3 regions of the Microbispora sp. NBC_01389 genome follow, and region 3 is predicted to be linked to each of the others. Evidence: riboswitches for the same ligand, from Rfam matches in the RefSeq annotation. Region 3 holds a riboswitch; each other region holds the start of a gene.
The links. Region 3 has a riboswitch for cyclic di-AMP ahead of OG344_RS07130 (NlpC/P60 family protein). Riboswitches for the same ligand answer to the same signal wherever they lie in the genome.

Region 1 (7,046 bases), 3.2 Mb from region 3:
AGCACGACCGGACGGCGGGCGACCCGCAGCAGCGGGCGGCCCCGGCGGACGACCGCTCCCTCGGCGGGCACCCAGGTCACGACGCCCCGGGCGTCGGTGACGATCCGCCGCTCCCCGGAGTAGGTGAGCGAGCCCTCCACGGTCTTGGTGTCGACCAGGTCCTGCCGGGTGATCGGGGTGGTGGCCGGGACCGCCGGCGTGGAGGGCCCGGCCGCGCCGTCGCCTCCACCCGTGCCTGCGCCCGGCCTGCCACCGGGGCCGCCGCCCGTCACGGCGACGGCAGTTCCCGCGGCGGCCAGCGCCAGGACGCCCGCTCCGGCGAGGACCAGGGCCCGGCGCGTCACGGCCGCTCCCCCGGCGCGAACTCCTCGCACGCTTTGTGCGCCGTCTCCAGCGTCTTCTCCTGGCCCGGCTTGACCTTGACGAGGAGCCCTTCGCCGGGCTTGGGGTCGGGCATGTCCACGCCGTGTTCGCGCATGCACTGGGCGAACTTCAGCATCCGGTCGCGTTCCCGGGGGTCGCCCGCGCCCGCCCGGTCGCCGACGGCGTTCTTCATGAAATGCTCGCAGGCCCGCATGGCCTCACGGGTCGTCGCCTCCTCCCCCTTCCGGCCGGTGATCCGGACGCGGCCGTCGGCGTCGGGGTCGGGCATGTCCACGCCGTGTTCGCGCATGCACTGGGCGAACTTCAGCTGGGCCTCGCGCAGGTCGGTGCTCGCCGAGGCGGACGGCGTGGCCGCGGCCGTGGTCCTGGCTGTGGACGCGGCGGCGATTCCGTCGCCGTCAGAGGCGCCGTCCGAGGTTCCGTCCGGTGCGTCGCCGCAGGCGGCGGCCGTCGCGAGAGCCGTCGCCAGGGCGAGGCACAGCCCCGCTTGTACGGATCGAAAGCGCAGGGGTCGTGAGCGCGTCGCTCGCAGGCGCATGGTCGTTCCTCCTTCCCCGGGGCCTTCGCCCGGGACGGGGCCCAACTCCAGCGCAGCCGGTGCTAAGCACGGATAAGGAGGAGCCGCCGGTGATCCGGGAGGCTTCGCTTATCCGCGCCTAACACCGCGTGCGTCACTGTCGGTGCCGAGCGGGAGGCGAGGATGCGGGTGCTGGTGGTCGAGGACGAGGAACAACTGGCCGACGCCGTCGCCCGCGGGCTGCGGCTGCACGCGATCGCGGTCGACGTGGCCTACGACGGCCGGGAGGCGCTGGAGCTGGCCTCCTACGTCGGCTACGACGTGGTGGTGCTCGACCGCGACCTGCCCGACGTCCACGGCGACGAGGTGTGCCGGGAGCTGGTCACGGCGAGCGGCGCGAGCCGGATCCTCATGCTGACCGCGGCGGGGCGGGTGCGGGACCGGGTCGGCGGCCTGGCCCTGGGCGCCGACGACTACCTGGTCAAGCCGTTCGTGTTCGCCGAGCTGGTGGCGCGGGTCCGGGCGCTGGCCCGGCGCGCCCCCCGGGCCGCGCCGGCGGTGCTGGAGCGCGCCGGGATCCGGCTCGACCCGGCCCGCCGTACGGTGGCCCGGGACGGGCGGCAGGTGGCGCTGGGCCGCCGCGAGTTCGACGTGCTGCGGGAGCTGATGCGCGCCGGCGGCGGCCTGGTCAGCTCGGCGCGGCTGCGCGCGAGTGTGTGGGACGAGCACGCCTGCGCCGACACGGGCGTGCTGCGCGTCACTATCGCCTCGCTGCGCAGGAAGCTGGGCGACCCCCCGGTGATCGAGAACGTCCCGGGCCGGGGATACCGCCTGTGACCCGGCGCCTGCTGGTGTGGCGCAGGCTGGGGCTGCGGGCGCGGCTCACCCTGCTCTACGGCGGGCTGTTCTTCGTCGCGGGCTCGGTGCTGTTGTGGTTCACCCACCTGCTGACCGCCCGTGCGCTGAACCAGCGGTTCGTCGTGGCGGTGGAGAAGGTGGCCGACCGCGGGCGCCCAGAGCCCCTTGTTTCAGGCGGCGCCCTGCCCGCTCAGACCCCGCCCGCTGAGACCCTGTCCGCTCAGACCCTGCCGGGCGGCGCGCTCGGCGCCGACGGGATCGCGCGGCGCGTGCGCACCGACGTCGAGCAGGGCGCCGCCGACGTGCTGGACGAGGTGCTCCGGTCGTCGCTGATCGTGATGATCCTGGTCGGGGTGGTCGCGGTGGTGCTGGGATACCTGGTGGCCGACCGCGCGCTGCGCCCGCTCGACCGGGTGACCGAGACCGCGCAGCGGCTGTCGGAGAGCACCCTGCACGAGCGGATCGCCCTGCGCGGCCCGCAGGACGAGGTCAAGCGGCTGGCCGACACCTTCGACGCGATGCTCGACCGGCTGCACCGGGTCTTCGACGCCCAGCGCCGTTTCATCGCCAGCGCCTCCCACGAACTGCGCACCCCGCTGGCGGTCAACCGCACGGTGCTGGAGGTGTCGCTGGAGGAGCCCGCGGCGTCGGAGGACCTCAAGGCGCTGGCGCGGGCGCTGCTGGGCGCCACCGCCCGGTACGAGCGGCTGATCGACGGGTTGCTCATGCTGGCGCAGTCGGAACAGGAGATCACCGTCCGCAGGCCGGTGGACCTGCGGCAGGTCGTCCGTACGGCGATGGAGCAGATCGGCCCGCAGCCGCGCCGCGGGAAGGTCACGGTCCACGAGGACCTGCACCCGGCGGTCGCGCACGGCGACCCGCTCTTCCTGGAACGCTGCCTGGTCAACCTGCTGGAGAACGCCGTCAAGTACAACGTGCGGGACGGGGAGGTCTGGGTCCGCCTGCGCGAGGACGACGCCGGGGCGTGCCTGACGGTGGAGAACACCGGGCCGCCGGTGCCGCCGTACGAGGTCGGCGACCTGTTCGAGCCCTTCCGGCGGCACGGCGGCGACCGGATCCGGTCGGCCCGCGGCGCCGGGCTCGGCCTGTCCATCGTCCGCGCCATCGCGGTCGCGCACGGCGGCACGGCCGACGCCCGGGCCCGGCCGGAGGGCGGCCTGACGGTCACCGTACGTCTGCCCAGGTGAGCGAGGTGCGTTCGCTCTGAGCGAACAGGGGTGTGAACGCAGGGAAGGAGGGGAGCGCGGCATCCCCGGTGGGGCGGGCGAACCCGCCCTCTGCGCCCGCTCGGCTGACATCTCGCCAGGTAAAACCCGTCTTGTCATCACTTGACCGGTTTGGGCTTGTCTATTACTTTTTGAGCAACTCGGGGCGTACTTGCTCATCTCAGTGGTCAAGAAAGCCCACCTCACACCGACGCGGCCGGCCGATCCCGGCCTGCCGCCCGGCCGCCTAATCCGCGTGAGCGGAACCGGGGACCCAACCTCTTCCTGGGGTGAATCGGCATACCTGCCGTAGGGCGACTTCCAGCCCGAACCCGTCAGCTAACCCGGTCGGTGGCATGGAAGCAAAGGGAGTCCGCCCATCATGCACGCCCTCACGACCTGTCTGCGCACGGCCCTGGCCGGCGGAGTCCTCGCCTCGGCCGTGGCGATCACCCCGCCCGCCGCACAGGCGGCGGACAACCCGGTCTCCGGAAAGGCCCCGGCCGCCGCGGCCGCGGCGGCGCCGTCCCTGACCGACATCGCCGCCCGGCTGCCCAAGGTCGGCCCTCAGGACGTCATCAAGCTGGCCGCGAGCCAGGTCGGCATCAGCGAGAACGCCGCCGGCGGTGGGACCAAGTTCCAGGAGTGGTACATGACCAGCCCGCGTGCCCTGGAGACCCTGGCGCGGGACGGCGGGGCGCTGGGGGACTACGAGAACGCCCCCTGGTGCGACATGTTCGTCTCCTGGGTCGGCCAGCGGCTCGGCATCCAGCCGGTGATGGGCGCCGACGCCTACACCGTGGAGCACGCCCGCTGGTTCGCCGAGCACGGCCGCTGGGGCCGTACGCCCAAGCCCGGGGCCGTGGTGTTCTTCAGCTGGAGCGGCAGCAAGGCCATCGGCGACATCAAGCACGTCGGCTTCGTCGTCAAGGACAACGGTGACGGCACCATCCGCACCGTTGAGGGCAACACCGGTAACGGGGCCGTCGAGGCCCGCACCCGCCCCGCCTGGCAGGTCGCCGGGTACGGCTACCCGGTCTACCCCGCCGAACTCGCCTCCTGACGGCCCCGCCCCGGGGATCGCGGAACACGTTCCCGATCCCCGGCCCGGCTCCGAGGACGCGAGCCCCACGATCGAGTCCTGCCCGCCTACACCAGCGGCCGGATCGCCCTGCTCGGCGACGCCGCCCACGCCATGAGCCCCGATCGCGGTCAGGGCGCCGGCCAGTCGATCGAAGACGCGGTCGTCCTGGCCGCCGGCACTTCCGTGCCCGTCGCGCCTCGCGCCGCGCACGCTCGGTCCCCTGTGGGACTGGACACCCCCGGCCCTGCGCCCTTCCCTCACTTGATCACACGGTAGGTCAGGTGCTCGGCGGCCGGGGTGGACACGGAGCCGAGCGGCTCCAGCCGCAGGGACCCGGGCATGCCCTCGGGGAACAGCGACGTGCCGCCGCCGAGGATGAGGGGGGCGAGGTGGATCCGGAGGACGTCCACCTCGCCGGCGCGCAGGAACTGGTCCGCGATCACGCCGCCTCCCATGATCACGACTTCTTTGCCGCCGGCGGCGGCGCGCGCCTTCTCCACGGCGCTGCCGAGGCCGTCGGTGACGAAGTGGAACCGTTCGCCCAGCCGCACCTTCCCGGGCCGCGCGTGGGTGACGACTAAGACGGGCGGGGCGGCGATCTGGTCCTGGTCGTGGCCGTAGCCCACCTCGTCGTTCCATCCCTTGGGCCCGTCGACGACGTCGAAGGTGCGCCGGCCCATGATGACCGCTCCGGTGTCGGTGAAGGACTTCCGGAGGATCTCCGCGTCGCGCGGCGTCCGCTCGTCCTTCACCCAGGCGTGCAGGATCTCCCCGCCCACCCCCAGCCCATGCTCGGGGCAGGCGCCCGGCGCGGTGACGTACCCGTCCAGCGACATCGTGATGTCCAGGACGACCGGCCCGGTCTCCGGGCGGTCCTCGCCCTGGTCGTGGGCCAGTTCGCCGAGGCGGTCCATCGAGTCGACGACGCCGCGTTCCATCCCGCCGGCGATCATGGCGTCCCGTGCCTCGACGGTCGGGAACACCGAACGGGTCCACAGCCGGGTACGTCCGCCGAGATCCTCGAACGTCGCCGAATCGAGGCTGACGACACCGGGCGTGCCCTCGTACTCGAAAGTCTGGATGATCCGCTCGCCCGGGCTGACGGTGTGGAAGACGCCGTGGAAGACGTGCTCGTCGCCCTCGGTGTCGCGGTGCACGTAGCGGTACGTCCCGCCCGGGCGCGCGTCGTACTCGACCAGGCGCATCTCGACGTCCCGCGGGCCGAGCCAGCGGGTGACCAGCTCGGGGTCGGTGTACGCGCGGAAGAGCCGCGCGGGCGGCGCGTCGAAGTCGCGGACGACCTCGATGAACGGGCTGCCGGGCTGGGCCGTGATGGTGGTCGGGTTCTCGATCATGATTTCTGCTCCCCTGTCTCGCCAAGTACGTCGTCGAGGCGCCGGAACTGCCCCTCGTGGGTCAGCCGGTAGGTGTCTATCCAGCTCGTCAGCTCCTCGAGCGCCGCCGGGTTCAGACGGCACGGACGGCTTCACCGATCGGAAATCCTCCGCCACGTCGTCGGTTCTGGTAGCCCCTCGCCATCCGCGGAAGGATTGACGACCATGACCGACGCCAGACCGCCAGCCGACGACGAGGCCGCGTTCATCGCGGCGGCCCGCTCGAACGACGCGGCACAGTTCGCGCTCGTCACGGAGCGCTACCGGCGTGAGCTGCAGGTGCACTGCTACCGGATGCTCGCGAACTACGAGGACGCCCAGGACATGACGCAGGAGACGTTCCTGCGGGCATGGAACAAGCGGGAGTCGTTCAAGGGCCATGCCGCGCTGCGGACCTGGCTGTACCGGATCGCGACGAACGCCTGCCTCGACTTCCTGGAGAAGCGCAACGACCGCACACCCGTGCCTGCCGGACTGCCGGGCGCGGGCTCGGAAGTGCGCTACCTGCAGCCCTACCCGGACCGGATGCTCCCGGAGGACCCGCAGGAATCGGTGGTGGCTCGGGAGACGATCGAGCTGGCGTTCATCGTCGCCGTCCAGCACCTGCCGCCGCGGCAGCGGGCGGTGTTCATCCTGCGCGATGTCCTCGGCTGGCCGGCGTCGAAGGCCGCCGACGCCCTCGAGCTGACCGTCGCATCGGTGACCAGCGCACTGCAGCGGGCGCGCGTGACGATGCGCGAGCAGCTGCCCGACCGCCGCCTCGACTGGCGGAGCCCTGCCACGCACGAGCTGTCGGATGACGAGCGCGGCGTGGTGAAGTCGTATATGGACGCCCATGAGCGCAACGACCTCGACGGGCTGACGGCCCTGCTGCGCGACGACCTGCGCTTCGCGATGCTGCCCGGCACTCTGATCGTCACGGCCAGGGACGCGGTGGACGGCTGGGTCTCCGGCGGGCTCTTCCAGCGCGGCCACGACGACTGGCGCTGCATCCCCACGACGGTCAACCGCATGCCTGCCGCCGTGCTGTACCTCCGCACCCCCGACGACCCGGAATACCGGCTGTTCAACATCGCGGTCCTGCACATCGTCGACGGGAAGCTCGCCGAGCTCACCGGATTCGACGCGACCGGCAAACCATGGCTGGGCCTGCCCCCGACACTGCCGTCAGGCAAAGGCCCCATCGTCGATGAGTCCAGCGCACGGGTCGCCGTCGCCGAAGCCACCGCCGAATGAGCACCCCGGCCGGCTGAGCACCAACGCGGCGACGCGAACACCACCGCCCCGCCGGCGTTGCCGGCGGGGCATCTGCATACCCCGAAGATCATCGTCACGATCGACGACGACGTCGCCCTCATCGCCGAGGGTCACGGTGAGCACGCCAGAAGGATTTCGACCTGGCCTCACGCGCCGAGCATTCGGCCCGTGCTCATCGCCTCGCTTCATATCGGGTCAGCACCACGCCACCGGGAAATGTCCGCGTCTCGACCAGGTTCAGGTGCACCCAGCTGTCCAGCGCGGTGAAGAACGGCGTGCCGCCGCCCACCAGGACCGGCACGGTGACCAGCGCGTACTCGTCGATC
Region 2 (7,046 bases), 3.0 Mb from region 3:
CGGCGAGGGTGACCGCCGCCGCCCCGGCGGCCAGGCGAGCCGCGCGGGCCCGGGGGATGGTGAGGCGCATCGAATCTCCCTGAGTGACGGGTGACGCCGTGTCGAGGCCCGGGAGGCGCCCGCACCGGCCGGCGACGGTGACGGCCGGGGCGGCTCCCCGTCGCCGCGGGGCCGCGTCCGAAGTGCCCGTACCGTAAAATCCACCGGGGAGTTAGTCAACGCGTCAAACTTATTCCACGCCGTATGCTGCGCTGACGCCTGAAACGAACGGCCCGTTCTTTCATTTCCCGCGGTTCCGCCCTTGGGTGGAGGCGGGCGTCAGGCCCGGTGCCCGGCGGAGGCGGCGGGGGACGCCCGCCACTCGCGCGCCAGCATCGCGTAGACCAGTTCGTCGCTCCACGCGCCGGCGAAGAACTCGTTCTCGACCAGACGGGCCTCCAGGCGCTTCGTCTCCTCCCGCGTACGGGCGTCCCAGTAGAGATACCGCGTGACCTCGGGAAGCGATTGGAAGGCGTGCAGGTCGTCGAGGTCCGCCTCGGTGAAGGGACGCAGGACCAGCCGGGGGGTGATGATCGGGTACGGCGGGGTGAACACTCCGCCGAGCGTACGGACCGGACCGCCCCGGGCGCCAGCGGATCACCGCGCGGCCGGTGACAGATCATGAACCGGACATGGACACGGTGCGACGGCCGTACCCTTGAAGAAGGACAAGAACAGAGGACTATCTCGCAGATCTTGCCGTGTGAGGGGCGCCGTGCGGGCGCGCCGCGAGGCCCGGCCTCGTCGGAGCCCGCTCCCGGGCCCCCACACCGGGGGCGACAGCTCCGCGAGGCGCCGCCGGGCGATCCCGGCAGGCGGCAGGTCTGCAGGAACGGCCGAGGAGCGACGAGATGAGTTCAGCCGGAGAAGGCCTGTCTCGTCCGTTGCCGGAGCAGGTCCGCTTACACGTCGTGGAGGTCGCGGGGCAGGTGCTGGGCACGATGCCCGCCGCGACCGTGCCGCCGCCGCTGCGCGGCATCGCCAGGTTCGACCCGCGCAAGCGCGCCCGCCTGGGCAGCGCACCGATCGCGGCCCAGCTGGAGAACGACAAGGAGTTCCGCGAGCAGGTCGCCGAGGCGCTGGAGACGGCCTGGCCCGAGCTGGTGGCGAGCCTCGCCGAGGGGACGGTGCCGCCGGCGGCCGAGCCGGTGCTGGTCGCGGCGGCGGCCTACCTGACCCGTCCGCCCGGCTGGCCGGACCTGGTCGAGCAGGCGCGGACCGACCTGGAGCAGGCCGCCGCGGCGGGCACGCAGCGGGAGCAGGCGGAGACGCGGCTGCGCGAGCAGCTCGCGGCGCAGCGCGCGTCCGCCAGGGAGGAGATCGACCGGGTCCGCGAGCAGCTCAAGGCGGCCCGCGCGGAGAACTCCGACCTGAGGCGCAAGCTGCACGACGCGCGTGAGCGGGTCAAAGCGGCCGAGGCCAGGGCGGCCGAGCTGGAGGCCGGGACGGCCGAGGCGCGGGCCAGGGCGGCGAGCGCCAACGGCGCCGCGGAGACCGAGCTGCGCAGGCTCAGGGAGCGCCTGGCGGACACCGAGCGTCAGCTGGAGGCCAGCCGCCGCGCCGCCCGCGAGGGCCGCAGCATGGAGGACGCCCGCGTACGGGTGCTGCTGGACGCCCTGCAGGACGCCGCCGCGGGGCTGCGCAAGGAGCTCGGCCTGCCGACCACCATCAGCAGGCCGGCCGACTACGTGAACGCGATCGTGCCGGGCGAGCCCGGCGTGACGGCGGTGCCCGCGCGGGCGCTGGCGAACGACGACCCCCAGCTCCTCGACCTGCTCCTCGCGCTGCCCAACCTGCACCTGATCGTCGACGGCTACAACGTGACCAAGACCGGCTATCCGACGCTGACCCTCGCCGACCAGCGCGCCCGCCTGCTCACCGGGCTGGGCGGCCTCGCCGTGCAGGCGCGCGTAGAGGTGACGTGCGTCTTCGACGGCGCCGAGCTGAACGGGCCCGTGCAGGTCTCAGCGCCGCGCGGGGTGCGGGTGATGTTCAGCGCGCCCGGCGAGATCGCCGACGACCTCATCCGCACGCTCGTGCGCGCCGAGCCGCCGGGGCGCGGCATCGCGGTCGTCTCCTCCGACCGCGAGGTGGCCGACTCCGTCCGCCGCATGGGCGCCCGGCCGGTGCCCTCGCTCCTGCTGCTGCGTCGCCTCGGCCGCGGCTGATCCGGTGCGGCACGCTCCGTACGGAGGCCGATTCGGTGAGTGATGACTGCCGCGAATAGCTGCGAATAGGTTGAAGCGCCAAGATCGCCTAGATAGAGTCGCGCCTCAGGTTCGTTGATCCCGAAGGGGGCCCGAGTGCGAGGGCGTGTGCCGGTGGCCGCTGGGTTGGCCGCCGTGGTCCTGCTGACGCCGCTGACGGGCGCGCAGGCCGATCCGAAACCCACCCTTGCCCAGGCCAAGGCGAAGCTGAGCCGGCTGAACGCGCAGGCGGACAAGCTCGTGGACCGCTACAACGCGGCCGGTGAGAAGTGGAAGTCGGCCAGGAAGAAGTATCTGGCGCTCAACGACGACTTCAAGAAGCAGAACGCGCGGGTCGAGGCGCTGCGCTCGGGGCTGGTGACCATGGCGGTCAGCAGCTACCAGGTGGGCGACATCGGATCCTGGGGCGTCTTCTACAACCCCGACCCCGACACCATGCTCAGCGGTCTCGCCACGTACAACCACATCTCCGCCGAGCGCGTCGGGCGGCTCCAGCAGTACGAGGGCGCCATCCAGGGCCTGAAAGACCGGCGGGACCAGACGAAGACGGTCTACGCCGAGGCCGCCAAGGTCAGGAGCGAGCTCGCCGACGAGAAGAAGAAGGTCGACGCGCTCGTCAACGAGCAGATGAAGCTGTTGCGCTCGCTCGGCACCTACAACGCGGGCAATCCCAACAGCGCGGGCGTCGCCTACAAGGGCTCCGCGTCGGGCAACGCCCTGTCTGCGCTCCAGTTCGCCTACAAGCAGGTCGGCAAGCCGTACCGCTACGGGAGCAGCGGGCCGGACTCCTGGGACTGCTCCGGCCTCGTCCAGGCCTCCTGGGCGGCGGGCGGAGTCGGCCTGCCGCGTACGAGCTACGAGCAGTGGGCGTGGGGCGCGAGCCGCCGCGTGTCCCTCGACGCGCTCCAGCCGGGCGATCTGCTCTTCCACGCGGGCTTCGGTCACGTGGGCCTGTACGCGGGCGACGGCAAGGTCGTCCACGCTCCGCAGACCGGCGATGTTGTGAAGATTGTCACACTCGCGGAGTATCACGCGATCGGTGCCGTCCGCCCCTGACGGCCAGTGTGATCTTTGTTCCGGATGTGCGCTAAGTGCCGAATTTGGGCGTTGCGATGCCTGGTGTGAGCAGAGTCACACTCATCCTGCTGTGGCGTGGGTAAGCTGCGGTTTCTCCTGTGCCGCCTTCGTTATCCGATCTTTATATGCCGGGGTGGCTTTGCCGAGAGCCGCCCGATCTGGGTAGCTTCTGGGCCGCGGCGAGCACGCCTCGCCGCGGCGAGCCCGGCCCGGCCGGCCGGGCCCGCGTCATCCACCGTCGCCGGCGCCGTCCGTCTACTTGCTCCCTCAGGGGATATTCCGGGCGCCGGGGACCTGCCGAGTCCGTGCAGTCAGGAGGCACGGAGCCGGGGAACCATCGACCTTCTTCGCGAAGGTCCGGGGTGAATCGGCGCGTCCACGCGCCGTAGGGCGACTTCCCCGCCCGAACCCGTCAGCTAACCCGGTAGGCGTACGCGGAAGATCCAAGGAGAGATCCTGTCTACCACCCCCGCTAGCCTGTCCCGTCTTGCCCGAATTGCCCTTGGGGGTGCCGCTTTGACGGCATCCGTGGGGATCGCCGGCGCGCAGCCGGCGGCGGCCGACTCGGTGACGGTCACGGTCACGAAGTTGGCCGCGGAGACGAACGCGAGGTCCGCCACCACAGGGGCGGCCAAGAAGGCCGCGAAGAAGGCGACCAAGAAGGCGACCAGGAAGGCGGTCGCCAAGCGGAAGAAGCTCAGCAAGGCCACGCTCCAGCTGGCCAAGGCGCAGCGAGCGGTCACGACCGCGAGGAAGCAGATCGGCGACCCCTACCGCTACGGCGCCAGCGGACCGGGCGCGTTCGACTGCTCGGGCCTGGTCACCTACGCCTGGCGCAAGGCCGGCGTACGGCTGCCGCGCACGACGTGGTCCATCCGCAGCGCCGTACGGAAGAAGGTGTCCTGGGGTCACTTCAAGCCCGGCGACCTCATCTTCACCAGCGGCGGTGGCCACGTCGGCATGTACGTCGGGCACGGCAGGATGATCCACGCCCCGCACAGCGGCACACGGGTCAGGATCGACAAGCTCGACTCCTACCGCAGGGCGACCTTCGTGGGCGCCGTACGCCCCGGCGTCTGATCGGTCCCCCGGTCCCCGGTGCCGGGCCCGTCGTCGCCGGCATCACTCCACGGCTCCGTCCTCCCCTCGCGGGTGGGCGGAGCCGTGGCGTTCCCCGACGCTGACAGGCCGGCTGACGGATCGGCCGGCGATGGCGGGCGCCTGGTAGCGTGCTCGCGTCAGGTCCCGCGGACGGGACGTCGCTGGCAGGCTCGAACGCCTCTGGAGACCCGGTAAGACCCCCTATGTGGCACAGGCTGGCGAAGCAGGAGACCGCGGGAGCGCCGTACGCGCGGCACAGGCCGGATCTGCGGCGTCCCCGCCGAGGAGCTCATGCTCGTCGCTTCGGCCCCCGCCGGTTCGCGTCCATGGCCGTCGCGCTGGCCGCGCTGCTGGCCGGTACGGCCGCCGCGGCGCCGCCCGACCCCCTCTCGCCCCTGCTTTCCCGGGCCCGCGCCGCCGTGCGCGAGCAGCCCGGCATGTGGACCGGCGCCTCCGTCGCCCGTGGCGAGCACGCCGTCGTCGTCGGCGCGCCGCGGCGGCTGGTCGCCGAGATCGCCCGGCTGGCGGGCCGCGCCGACCGCACGGTCACGCGGGTCTGGGGAGAGCACGGCGGCGCGGTGGTCCTCGTGCCGCGCACCGAGGAGCAGGCGGCCCTTCTGGCCGCCCCGGCGGTGGTCGGCGGCCTCGCGGCCGTCGCGACCGGCGACCGGGTGATCGTGCAGCCCGCCGCGTTCGCCCGCCTGTCCGCGGCCGGCCGCCAGGTCGTCGTGACCCACGAGCTGACGCACGTCGCGGCCTCCGGGCCCCGCGCGGTGCCGATGTGGCTCCTGGAGGGCTTCGCCGACTATGTGGGCTACCTCGACAGCGGCCTGCCCGTTCACACGATCGCCGCCGAACTCGCCGCGGACCTGCGAGCCGGCGGTGGAGCCGGAGCGGAAGCCGACACAGCGGTCGGCGCGGAGGCCGGCACAGGGGCTGGTCCAGCGGCCGGCACCGCGGCTGACACAGCGGCCGGCGCGCCGTTGGCCCGTCTGCCGGAACCCGCGGACTTCGCCGCCAGGCCCGCCCAGGCGTACGAGGAGGCCTGGCTGGCCTGCCGTTACATCGCCGCCCGGTTCGGTGAGCGGAGACTGGTCGCCCTCTACCGCGCCGCGCTGCGTGAGGACGCCGATGCCGCGCTGCGGGATGTCCTCGGGCTGACCACCGCCGAGCTGACCCGCCTCTGGCGGTCCTCCGTACGGGCCGAGCTGGCCCGGTCCTGATCCCGGTCCTGATCGCGGTCCTGATCCTGGGGCAGGCGAGAGGCGGGACGGGCCTGCGAGAATGCGTTCCCGGGCGGGCCGCGTGGCCGTGGGCCGTCCGCCGCACCGATGCCGGGGGTGAGGATGGCGAACAAGACGTTGATCGTCACGAACGACTTCCCGCCCAGACCGGGAGGCATCCAGGCGTTCGTGCACGGCCTCGCCTCCCGCAGGCCGCCCGGCTCGGTCGTCGTGTACGCGCCTCGCTGGAAGGGGTGTGAGGAGTTCGACACCCGCCAGCCGTACGAGGTGGTCCGTCATCCCTCCACGCTCATGCTGCCGACGCGTGCGGTGGCGGGCAGGGCGGCGGCGCTGGTGGAGGACGGCGCCACCGTCGTCTTCGGCGCCGCCGCGCCGCTCGGCCTGCTCGCCCCCGCCCTGCGTGCCGCCGGCGCGGCGCGGATCGTCATGCTGACCCACGGGCACGAGGCGTCCTGGGCACGGCTGCCCGGCGCCCGCGGCATGCTGCGCCGGATCGGGGCGGGCGCCGACGTCGTGACCTACCTCGGTGAGTACACGCGCCGACTGCTCGCCCCGGTGATTCCCGCCCCCCGGCTCGTACGGCTCGCTCCGGGCGTGGACACCGAAGCCTTCCGCCCCGGCGCGGGCGGCGGGCGGGTCCGGGCGGCGCTCGGCCTGGGCGACCGGCCGGTGGTCGTCTGCGTCTCCCGGCTGGTGCCCCGCAAGGGACAGGACGTGCTGCTGCGGGCCTGGCCGCTCGTCCTGCGGCGGGTGCCCGGAGCGGTGCTGCTGCTGGTCGGCGGTGGCCCTTCACGGCGGTCGCTGGAACGGGCGGTCGCCGGGGCGGGGCCGCGCGGATCGGTGGTGATCACCGGGTCTGTCCCGTGGGCGGATCTCCCGGCCCACTACGACGCCGGAGACGTGTTCGCCATGCCGTGCCGCAGCAGGTTCGGGGGGCTCGACGCCGAAGGGCTCGGCATCGTCTATCTGGAGGCGTCGGCGACCGGCCTGCCGGTGGTCGCCGGTTCCTCGGGAGGCGCCCCCGACGCCGTACGGCACGGCGAGACCGGCCTGGTGGTCGACGGCAGGTCGCACACGGCAGTGGCGGGCGCGCTGTGCGACCTGCTGGCCGACCCGGCCCGCGCCCGCGCGATGGGCGAGCGGGGCCGGGCCTGGATCGAGGAGGAGTGGGGCTGGGAACGCGTCGCGGCCCGGTTCGCGGCACTGCTGTGATGGGTCCTCAGCCGGTGAAGACCTCCACCAGCAGGAACCCGTTCAGCGCGCTGATCACGGTGGCGACGGCGATGCCGGCCGCGGTGGTCGCCCGGCGGTTGACCAGATCGCCCATCAGAGCGCGGCGGGCGGTGAACACGACGAGCGGGACCAGGGCGAACGGGAT
Region 3 (7,046 bases):
TCCAAGGGTGGCGTGCCGACCCCGGCCGACGCTCTGTCGATCATGGAGCCCGCGCTGTTGCGCTGGCTGTACGCCCGCCGCCGTCCCAACCAGTCGTTCAAGATCTCCTTCGACCAGGAGATCCAGCGGATGTACGACGAGTGGGACACGCTGACCAGGAAGATCGCGGACGGGACGGCGCTACCGGCCGACCGGTCGGCCTACCGCCGGGCGTCCAGCACGGCGTCCGCGCCGCTGCCCGAGACGCCGCGCCGGCTGCCGTACCGGACGCTCGCGTCGGTGGTCGACATCGCGACCGGCCACGAGGAGCAGACGCTGCGCATCCTGCGCGCCTTCGACCCGGAGATCGGCGGGCTGGACGAGCTGCGGCCGCGGCTCGACCGCGCCCGGCACTGGGTGAACACCTACCTGCCTCCCGAGGACCGCACGCAGGTGCGCGAGACGCCCGACAAGGAGCTTCTCGACACGCTCGGCGAGGGGGAGCGGGAGTCGCTGCGCCTGCTGCTCGACGGTCTTGACGACCACTGGTCGCTCGACGGCCTGACGACGCTCGTGTACGGCGTGCCGAAGGTGCTGGCCGGGCTGGAGATGGACGCCAAGGCGGCGACGCCGGAGCTGAAGGCCGCCCAGCGCGCGTTCTTCGCCCTGCTCTACCGGCTGCTCGTCGGCCGTGACACCGGCCCGCGCCTGCCCACGCTGCTGCTGGCGGTGGGCCGCGACCGGATCCGCGAGCTGCTCGACCCGGGTCGCACGGCCTGACCGCCCTGCCCGCTGTGTTCCACGTGGAGGACGTGGAGGCCGCCAGGGAGGCGGATGACCGGCGGCCCGCCGCCGCACCTTGACGGCCTTCGGCAAAGGCGTTTACCGTCCCTGGAGGGTGGGCCGACGAATCATCGTCGTGGGGGAGGGCGGACGATGGGTTATCCGGAGGTCGTCTACCGTGGTGAGGACCTCGCCACGGACCTTGAGCGTGCCGGTCTCACCGAGGAGGATCTACTGCTGCTCGCCGAGCTGGCGAAGGGTGTGACCGCCGACCGGGTGGGCCGCAGCCTTGACGTCAGCGGCCGTACGGTGCGGCGGCGACTGCGCTGCATCTGCGACCGGATCGGCGTGGCGACCGCGATCGAGGCGGTCGCCTGGGCCGCCCGCCGCCGTCTCATCTGAGCACGTTCCGAACTCGTCCGGCCGCGCCCGCGGGCGCGGCCGGAGTACGGTGATCGCGCGGGGTGGGATCGCGCGGGTGGGATCGTGCGGGGTGATCAGTCGGCGACGCGCACCCCGCCCGCGAACGGGCGTCCGGCGATCTTGGCGATGTGGATGACGTCACCGGTGCGCGGCGCGTGGACCATGTAGCCGCCGCCGATGTAGAGGCCCACGTGGTGCAGGTCGGAGTAGAAGAACACGAGGTCGCCGGGGCGGAGCTGCGCCGTGGAGGAGATGTGGGTGCCGGCCGTCCACTGGTCGCCTGTGTAGTGGGGCAGGCTGATGCCGACGGACTGGTAGGCCGCCATGACCAGGCCAGAGCAGTCGAACGAGCGCGGTCCCTCCGCACCCCAGACGTACGGCTTGAGCTGCTGCGCGAGGGCCCAGCGCGCCGCCTGGGCGGCCTTGCCGTCACCCACGATCGGGAACGACATCCGCCTGCGCGTCTCGGTGCCGACCTCCCGCGAGACCTGCCGGTAGAGGCTGCTCTCGGTCTTCGTGATGAGCTTCGTGATCGTGTCCCGCCGCGTGTCGAGGGCGTTCAGCAGCTTCCTGACCTCGCTCTGGCGGGCGGCGGCGCTGGACTTGGCCCGGGCGGCGGCGTCCATCGCCTTGCTGACCTCGGCGACCTCCTGGCTCTGCTGTAACTCCAGCGCGTACGTCGTGGAGGCCTGGTCGAGGTACTGCCGCGGATCGGTGGACTTGACGAGCACCAGGGCGTTGCCGAGCCCGTTGGTCATGTAGGAGTGCTGGGCGAGGGCGCTCGCCTTCTGCCGGCGGGTGGCCAGCTCGGCCTCGCTCTTGGCGAGGTTCTTCTTGGCGAGATCGGCGGACCGCTCGGCCGCCTTCAGGCGTACGCGCTCGCCGTTGTACTGCTCGGTGAGGGTCTCGATTTCGCTGTAGAGGTTCTCCACCTCCGCGGCGAGCTCCTTGAGGCTCGGCTTCGGGTCGGCGGTCGCGCGGACCACCGGAGCGCCGAATGTGACCGCGGCGAGCGCGACTCCGACGAGGGTGAACCGCCGGATGGCACCCGGACCGGCCGGGCCGGCTCCGGGCCGTCGGCGACGGGCGTGCCTGCCCGCCTGCCGTCCTCCACGCATGCGCAACCGAGCTCCTCTCCCATAGGTGCTCCCGCACCGGCCGGCGTCGTCGCGACGGGCCGTGTGGCGGGGCACTGCCGAGCGCCTGCCGGGTTAGCTGACGGGTTCGGGCCGGAGCAGCCCTACCTTGCGGATTCACCCCTGGACGATCCGAACCTGAACCGATCCTGATCCCGTGGATTGGGTCCCCGGCTCCTCTCCGCACCCGGCGCCCGACAGGGTCCGGACACCGGCGCTTTGAGGATTCGGCGCCCGATCGTCGAGAGTGCTCACGACGATCGGCATCGTCGCTGGACATTAGTGCACCCTGAGTTGTTGCTCAACCAGAACTCGCAAACCCGTCTACGTTTGACAACCAAATGATCACGGCCGGGTCACGAGTTGATCAGCGATACGGGTGGGTCTACCTGGGTTTGTGGTGCTTTGTGGCCGTCTGAGGTGCTGGTCGGACAGAGGGAAAATCGATGCGGAGCCGAACGTGCGTTCCGGCGGCCGAGCCGGCGCCGATCCGTATCCCGGTGGCTACAGACCGTCAGGCGTGATGTCGGACGGACCGTTTGGGATTGACCGTAAATCGGAGCCTGCCCTCGTCGATCCCCGGGCCACGCGCGGGGGCCGAAGGCGGCGGGAGGGGCACTAGGCTGGCCGTTCATGGAGCAGGTCGCCGCGCAGACACCGAGCGGATCCGGCGCCCGGGGCGTGGTGGTGCGCCGGGCCAGGACCCCGGACGTCAGGGAGATCCGCCGCCTCGTCGACGCGTACTCGGGCGTCGGGCCGCGCCTGCTGAAGAAGAGCACGGTCACGCTGTACGAGGACGTCCAGGAGTTCTGGGTCGCGGAGATCGACGGGGAGGTCGTCGGCTGCGGCGCGTTGCACGTGCTCTGGGAGGACCTGGCCGAGATCAGGACGGTCGCGGTGGATCCGGCGGCGCGCGGAGGAGGCGTCGGCCACCGGATCGTCGCCGAGCTCATCGACGCCGCGCGCGGCCTCGGCGTGCGCAGGGTCTTCTGTCTCACGTTCGCCGTGAAGTTCTTCGCCCGCCATGGTTTCGCCGAGATTCAGGGCACTCCCGTGTCTCCCGAGGTGTACGCGGAACTCCTCGCGTCGTACGACGAGGGCGTCGCCGAGTTCCTCGACCTGGAGCACGTCAAGCCGAACACGCTGGGAAACACGCGAATGCTGCTGCATCTCGATCGCCATTGAGTCATAATGCCGACATTGGTGGCTGATCTTGACGCTGGTGGTCAGCCACTGCAAAGGTGACTGTTGATACGCGTGTCGCTACTTTTAGCGATATCAGCGTGTGCTACTGAGATGCGGCGCATGCGTCTTCGAAACGAGGTGACACGGTGGGCACCGGACAGCCGCCGTACCCCCAGGACGAGTCGGACGGGACGCCACCGCCGCCCTCGAACCACGGGTACAACACGGACAGACCTTCCCAGGACTACGACCCCGAGGCCACGGTCGTCGGCTATCGGGCACAGCAGACGGGTCCGCAACAGACGCCCGGCCAGGACCCCGCCCAGGGCGGCTACGGTCAGCAGCAGGGCTATGGCCAGCAGCATGGTCAGCAGGCGCCGCAGCAGGGCTACGGTCAGCAGCAGTACGGTCAGCCGTCGCAGGGCGGGTACGGCCAGCAGCAGGGCTACGGCCAGGAGACCGGCCCGCAGGGTTACGGCCAGCAGCATGGTCAGCAGGCGCCGCAGCAGGGCTACGGTCAGCAGCAGGGCTATGGCCAGCCCTCGCAGGGTGGCTATGGCCAGCAGCAGTACGGTCAGCCGTCGCAGGGCGGGTATGGCCAGCAGCAGGGCTACGGCCAGGAGACCGGCCCGCAGGGTTACGGTCAGCAGCACGGTCAGCAGGCGCCGCAGCAGGGCTACGGCCAGCAGGCCGGCCCGCAGGCTTACGGTCAGCAAGGCTACGAGCAGCAGGGCTACGAGCAGCAGGGCTACGAGCAGCAGGGCTACGGCGGTCAGCAGGGTCAGCCGACGGGCGGCTACGGTCAGCCGTCCCAGGGGGGCTACCAGCAGTACGGGCAGCAGACCGGCCCACAGGCGTCCGGCTCGCAGGCCTACGGTCAGCAGGGCTACGAGCAGCAGGGCCACGGCCAGCCTGGCTACGGCCAGCCCGGTTACGGGCAGCAGGGTTATGACCAGCAGGGCTATGGTCAGCAGCAGTACGGCCAGCCCGGCTATGGCGGTGGGCAGGCCGCGCCGGGGTACGGCCAGCCCGCCTACGGGCAGTCGTACGCGCCGCAGGGGGCGATCCCGCCCGGCGCGCCGGCCCCGCTTGCGGAGTGGTGGCAGCGCCTCCTCGCCCGGCTGATCGACGGTTTCGTCATCGGGGTCCCCTACGCGATCCTCAACGCCGTCATCTGGAGTGTGGTCTTCACGCCCGCCGCCTTCGACCTGACGAAGGGCGTGACGACCCTGGAGAGCGGCGCCTTCCTGGCCACGCTGCTCGTGTCGGTGCTGGCGGGCGCCGTGATGGCCGTCTACGAGTTCTTCATGCTGCGCTCGCGCGGGCAGACCCTCGGCAAAATGGCGATGGGCATCAAGGTCGTCCCGGTCGGGGGAACGCTGGACGCGGCGGGGCTCCCCCAGGACGTGGCGCTCAAGCGCGCCGGAGTGATCTACGGCTTCCAGTTCCTGTCGTGGATTCCCGTCATCAAGTTCCTCGCGAACCTGGCCGCCCTTCTCAACGTGCTGTGGCTGCTCTGGGACAAGCCGCTGCAGCAGGCCTTGCACGACAAGGTCGCCAACACCGTGGTGGTCAAGGTCAAGTAATGACCGCGGACGGGGCCGATGGCGTGCGCCATCGGCCCCGTTTTTCGTATGGCGTGACGGTTCCGGGCGCCGGCGGCGCCCGCTCCGGAAAATTTGGTAACGGGACCACCGGGACATGCCATGCTTGGCGGACCGGCGCATCCGCCCGTGAGGTGGCAATGACCGCGACCCCGCCGCGTCAATCCCTCCGGTCCGCCGCCGCCACCCCGCCCCAGGCCATATCCGGCCGGAGCGGCTTAAGGAACCCGCTTGGCGCTCTTAAGGGCCCGAAGGTCGCGCACCGGCCCTTATGGGCTCCTCGGCCTGCCCGTCCCCGGGGAGCCCCCGCGCCGTCGCCCGAAAGCGCGGGCGGTTTGCCCGCGCGAAACCATAGGCGGCCACGGCCGCCGGGGACGTCCATACGTTTGTGCCGTGGCCGGTTAAATCGATCTTCGGATCGCCCGCTCAGTGGATCTTGGGGGGAGCGGTGCGGTCCTCTCTTTTTGCGAGCCTTCCCGGTGCCGGGGATCTGCTTAGACGTTTGTATATCCCGTCAAGGGCGCGCCGGTCGTACCAGAAGGGTCACGGTTGCCATGAAGATCCGGTGCCGGAGGACGCGGCGTCCCCTCGTTTCCGTGGCGCTCGTCAACGGCACGGCGTGCCGGGACGGGCCTATTGTGTGTGAGTTGTGCGAGCGTCGGATGGAGAGCCGCATGGAGAGGCCGATTGCCGCTTCCGACTTGTCGTCATCTCTTCGTTCATGGCGGTCGTCATCCCGCTGACCTGCGGCTTCATCGCCGTGAGCGAAGGAGCCGGCGGAGTGGGAGCCCTTGCCGCCCCTCCGTGAGTAGTGGCCGCGAGCGGCTGAAACATCGGGGGTGGACGGCTTCCGGTGACCGTCCGGCCCGGCATTTGGGTACGATTTCGTGGTGCATCCGGTAAGGCCGCTGGAGAGACGAGGATTAGGCTGTGGCCTGCGGGGCACCCCGGAAGGCGCGCCTGGCCCTCCCGGCGCTATGGTCGTATGAGGGTGACCGGCCCGGCAAGGGGCCCGGGACCCCGGCGTGTCCTCGGAATTTCCTCGGGTGCACCTAATGACACCCCGGCACGAGCGAGGCAGAATGTCAGAGGTATTGTCCGCCTTGATACCTTCCGCGGTCGTCGCCGGCGGGGTCGTCTACGGCATCGTAAAGTTGGTACGTTCCGACGCGGCGGGTCTCCGCCCGGCACGGGAGCCACGCGAGAAGTCACCGGACGCAGGAGTTCCTGAGAATCCGCACTCTTGAATTGTCAGCCGGGGGAAACCGGGTATATGTTTGGCTGACGAATCAAAGTATGGGCTGCGAAAGGATTGCCGGATGGCCAAGCACACGCAGGTGATTCTCATCGACGATCTCGATGGCGGCGAGGCCAATGAGACGGTCACCTTCGCGATTGACGGCACGTCTTATGAGATTGACCTGAGCGACGGCAACGCGAAGCGGCTGCGCGACGCGCTGTCGCCTTTCGTCGGCGGCGCGCGGCGGGCGGACAGCGGGCAGGTCCGCGGTCGTCGTCGCGGCGCGGGCGGCGGGGGCCAGCGAGCCATGACCCGCGAGAAGAGCGCGGAGATCCGCGCCTGGGCGAAGTCTCACGGACATCCCGTGAGTGAGCGCGGCCGCATCGCCGCCTCGATCGTCCAGGCGTACGAGGACGCGCACTAGGCGGTGCGGGGTGCGATCCGGATCGCACCTGCCGGGTCTTCACCCGTCGCGGCGGCCGAGTGGCGCCACGCCAGGCGTCACCGGCGAAAGTTCCGGGTGAAGCGCGGAGTTTCCGCGGGACCGGAGAGGCCCACTGCTCTGCTTTGGGCTCCTCTGTCGCATTGTGATGCCTTGCGCCGGGCCGGTCGCCGGTGTGGCGTGATCCGCGGGAAGGTCCGTAACCGCATCGCCGATCGCGCGGTTATCCGGTTCGTCGGAGGACCTGACGATCG

Region 1: linked by a shared signal. The riboswitch ahead of OG344_RS25740 (CHAP domain-containing protein) and the one ahead of OG344_RS07130 (NlpC/P60 family protein) in region 3 are both predicted to bind cyclic di-AMP.
Region 2: linked by a shared signal. The riboswitch ahead of OG344_RS20975 (C40 family peptidase) and the one ahead of OG344_RS07130 (NlpC/P60 family protein) in region 3 are both predicted to bind cyclic di-AMP.

The regions. Positions count from the first base shown of each region.
Region 1 is NZ_CP109552.1:5,814,101-5,821,146, reverse strand. Features, by position in the region: gene OG344_RS25760 (efflux RND transporter periplasmic adaptor subunit) at 1-344, opposite strand, end outside; gene OG344_RS25755 (hypothetical protein) at 341-922, opposite strand; gene OG344_RS25750 (response regulator transcription factor) at 1,085-1,738, shown strand; gene OG344_RS25745 (sensor histidine kinase) at 1,735-2,967, shown strand; cyclic di-AMP (ydaO/yuaA leader) riboswitch at 3,220-3,354, shown strand; gene OG344_RS25740 (CHAP domain-containing protein) at 3,368-4,048, shown strand; gene OG344_RS25735 (FAD-dependent monooxygenase) at 4,127-4,345, shown strand; gene OG344_RS25730 (SRPBCC domain-containing protein) at 4,327-5,424, opposite strand; gene OG344_RS25725 (RNA polymerase subunit sigma-70) at 5,629-6,699, shown strand; gene OG344_RS25720 (dihydrofolate reductase family protein) at 6,893-7,046, opposite strand, start outside.
Region 2 is NZ_CP109552.1:4,633,043-4,640,088, forward strand. Features, by position in the region: gene OG344_RS20955 (cellulose-binding domain-containing protein) at 1-70, opposite strand, end outside; gene OG344_RS20960 (GNAT family N-acetyltransferase) at 319-594, opposite strand; gene OG344_RS20965 (NYN domain-containing protein) at 891-2,207, shown strand; gene OG344_RS20970 (NlpC/P60 family protein) at 2,361-3,302, shown strand; cyclic di-AMP (ydaO/yuaA leader) riboswitch at 3,609-3,769, shown strand; gene OG344_RS20975 (C40 family peptidase) at 3,840-4,403, shown strand; gene OG344_RS20980 (hypothetical protein) at 4,751-5,647, shown strand; gene OG344_RS20985 (glycosyltransferase family 4 protein) at 5,771-6,880, shown strand; gene OG344_RS20990 (Nramp family divalent metal transporter) at 6,888-7,046, opposite strand, start outside.
Region 3 is NZ_CP109552.1:1,599,037-1,606,082, reverse strand. Features, by position in the region: gene lysS (lysine--tRNA ligase) at 1-759, shown strand, start outside; gene OG344_RS07135 (LuxR C-terminal-related transcriptional regulator) at 916-1,164, shown strand; gene OG344_RS07130 (NlpC/P60 family protein) at 1,260-2,303, opposite strand; cyclic di-AMP (ydaO/yuaA leader) riboswitch at 2,371-2,524, opposite strand; gene OG344_RS07125 (amino-acid N-acetyltransferase) at 2,955-3,506, shown strand; gene OG344_RS07120 (RDD family protein) at 3,653-5,092, shown strand; gene OG344_RS07115 (Lsr2 family protein) at 6,430-6,774, shown strand.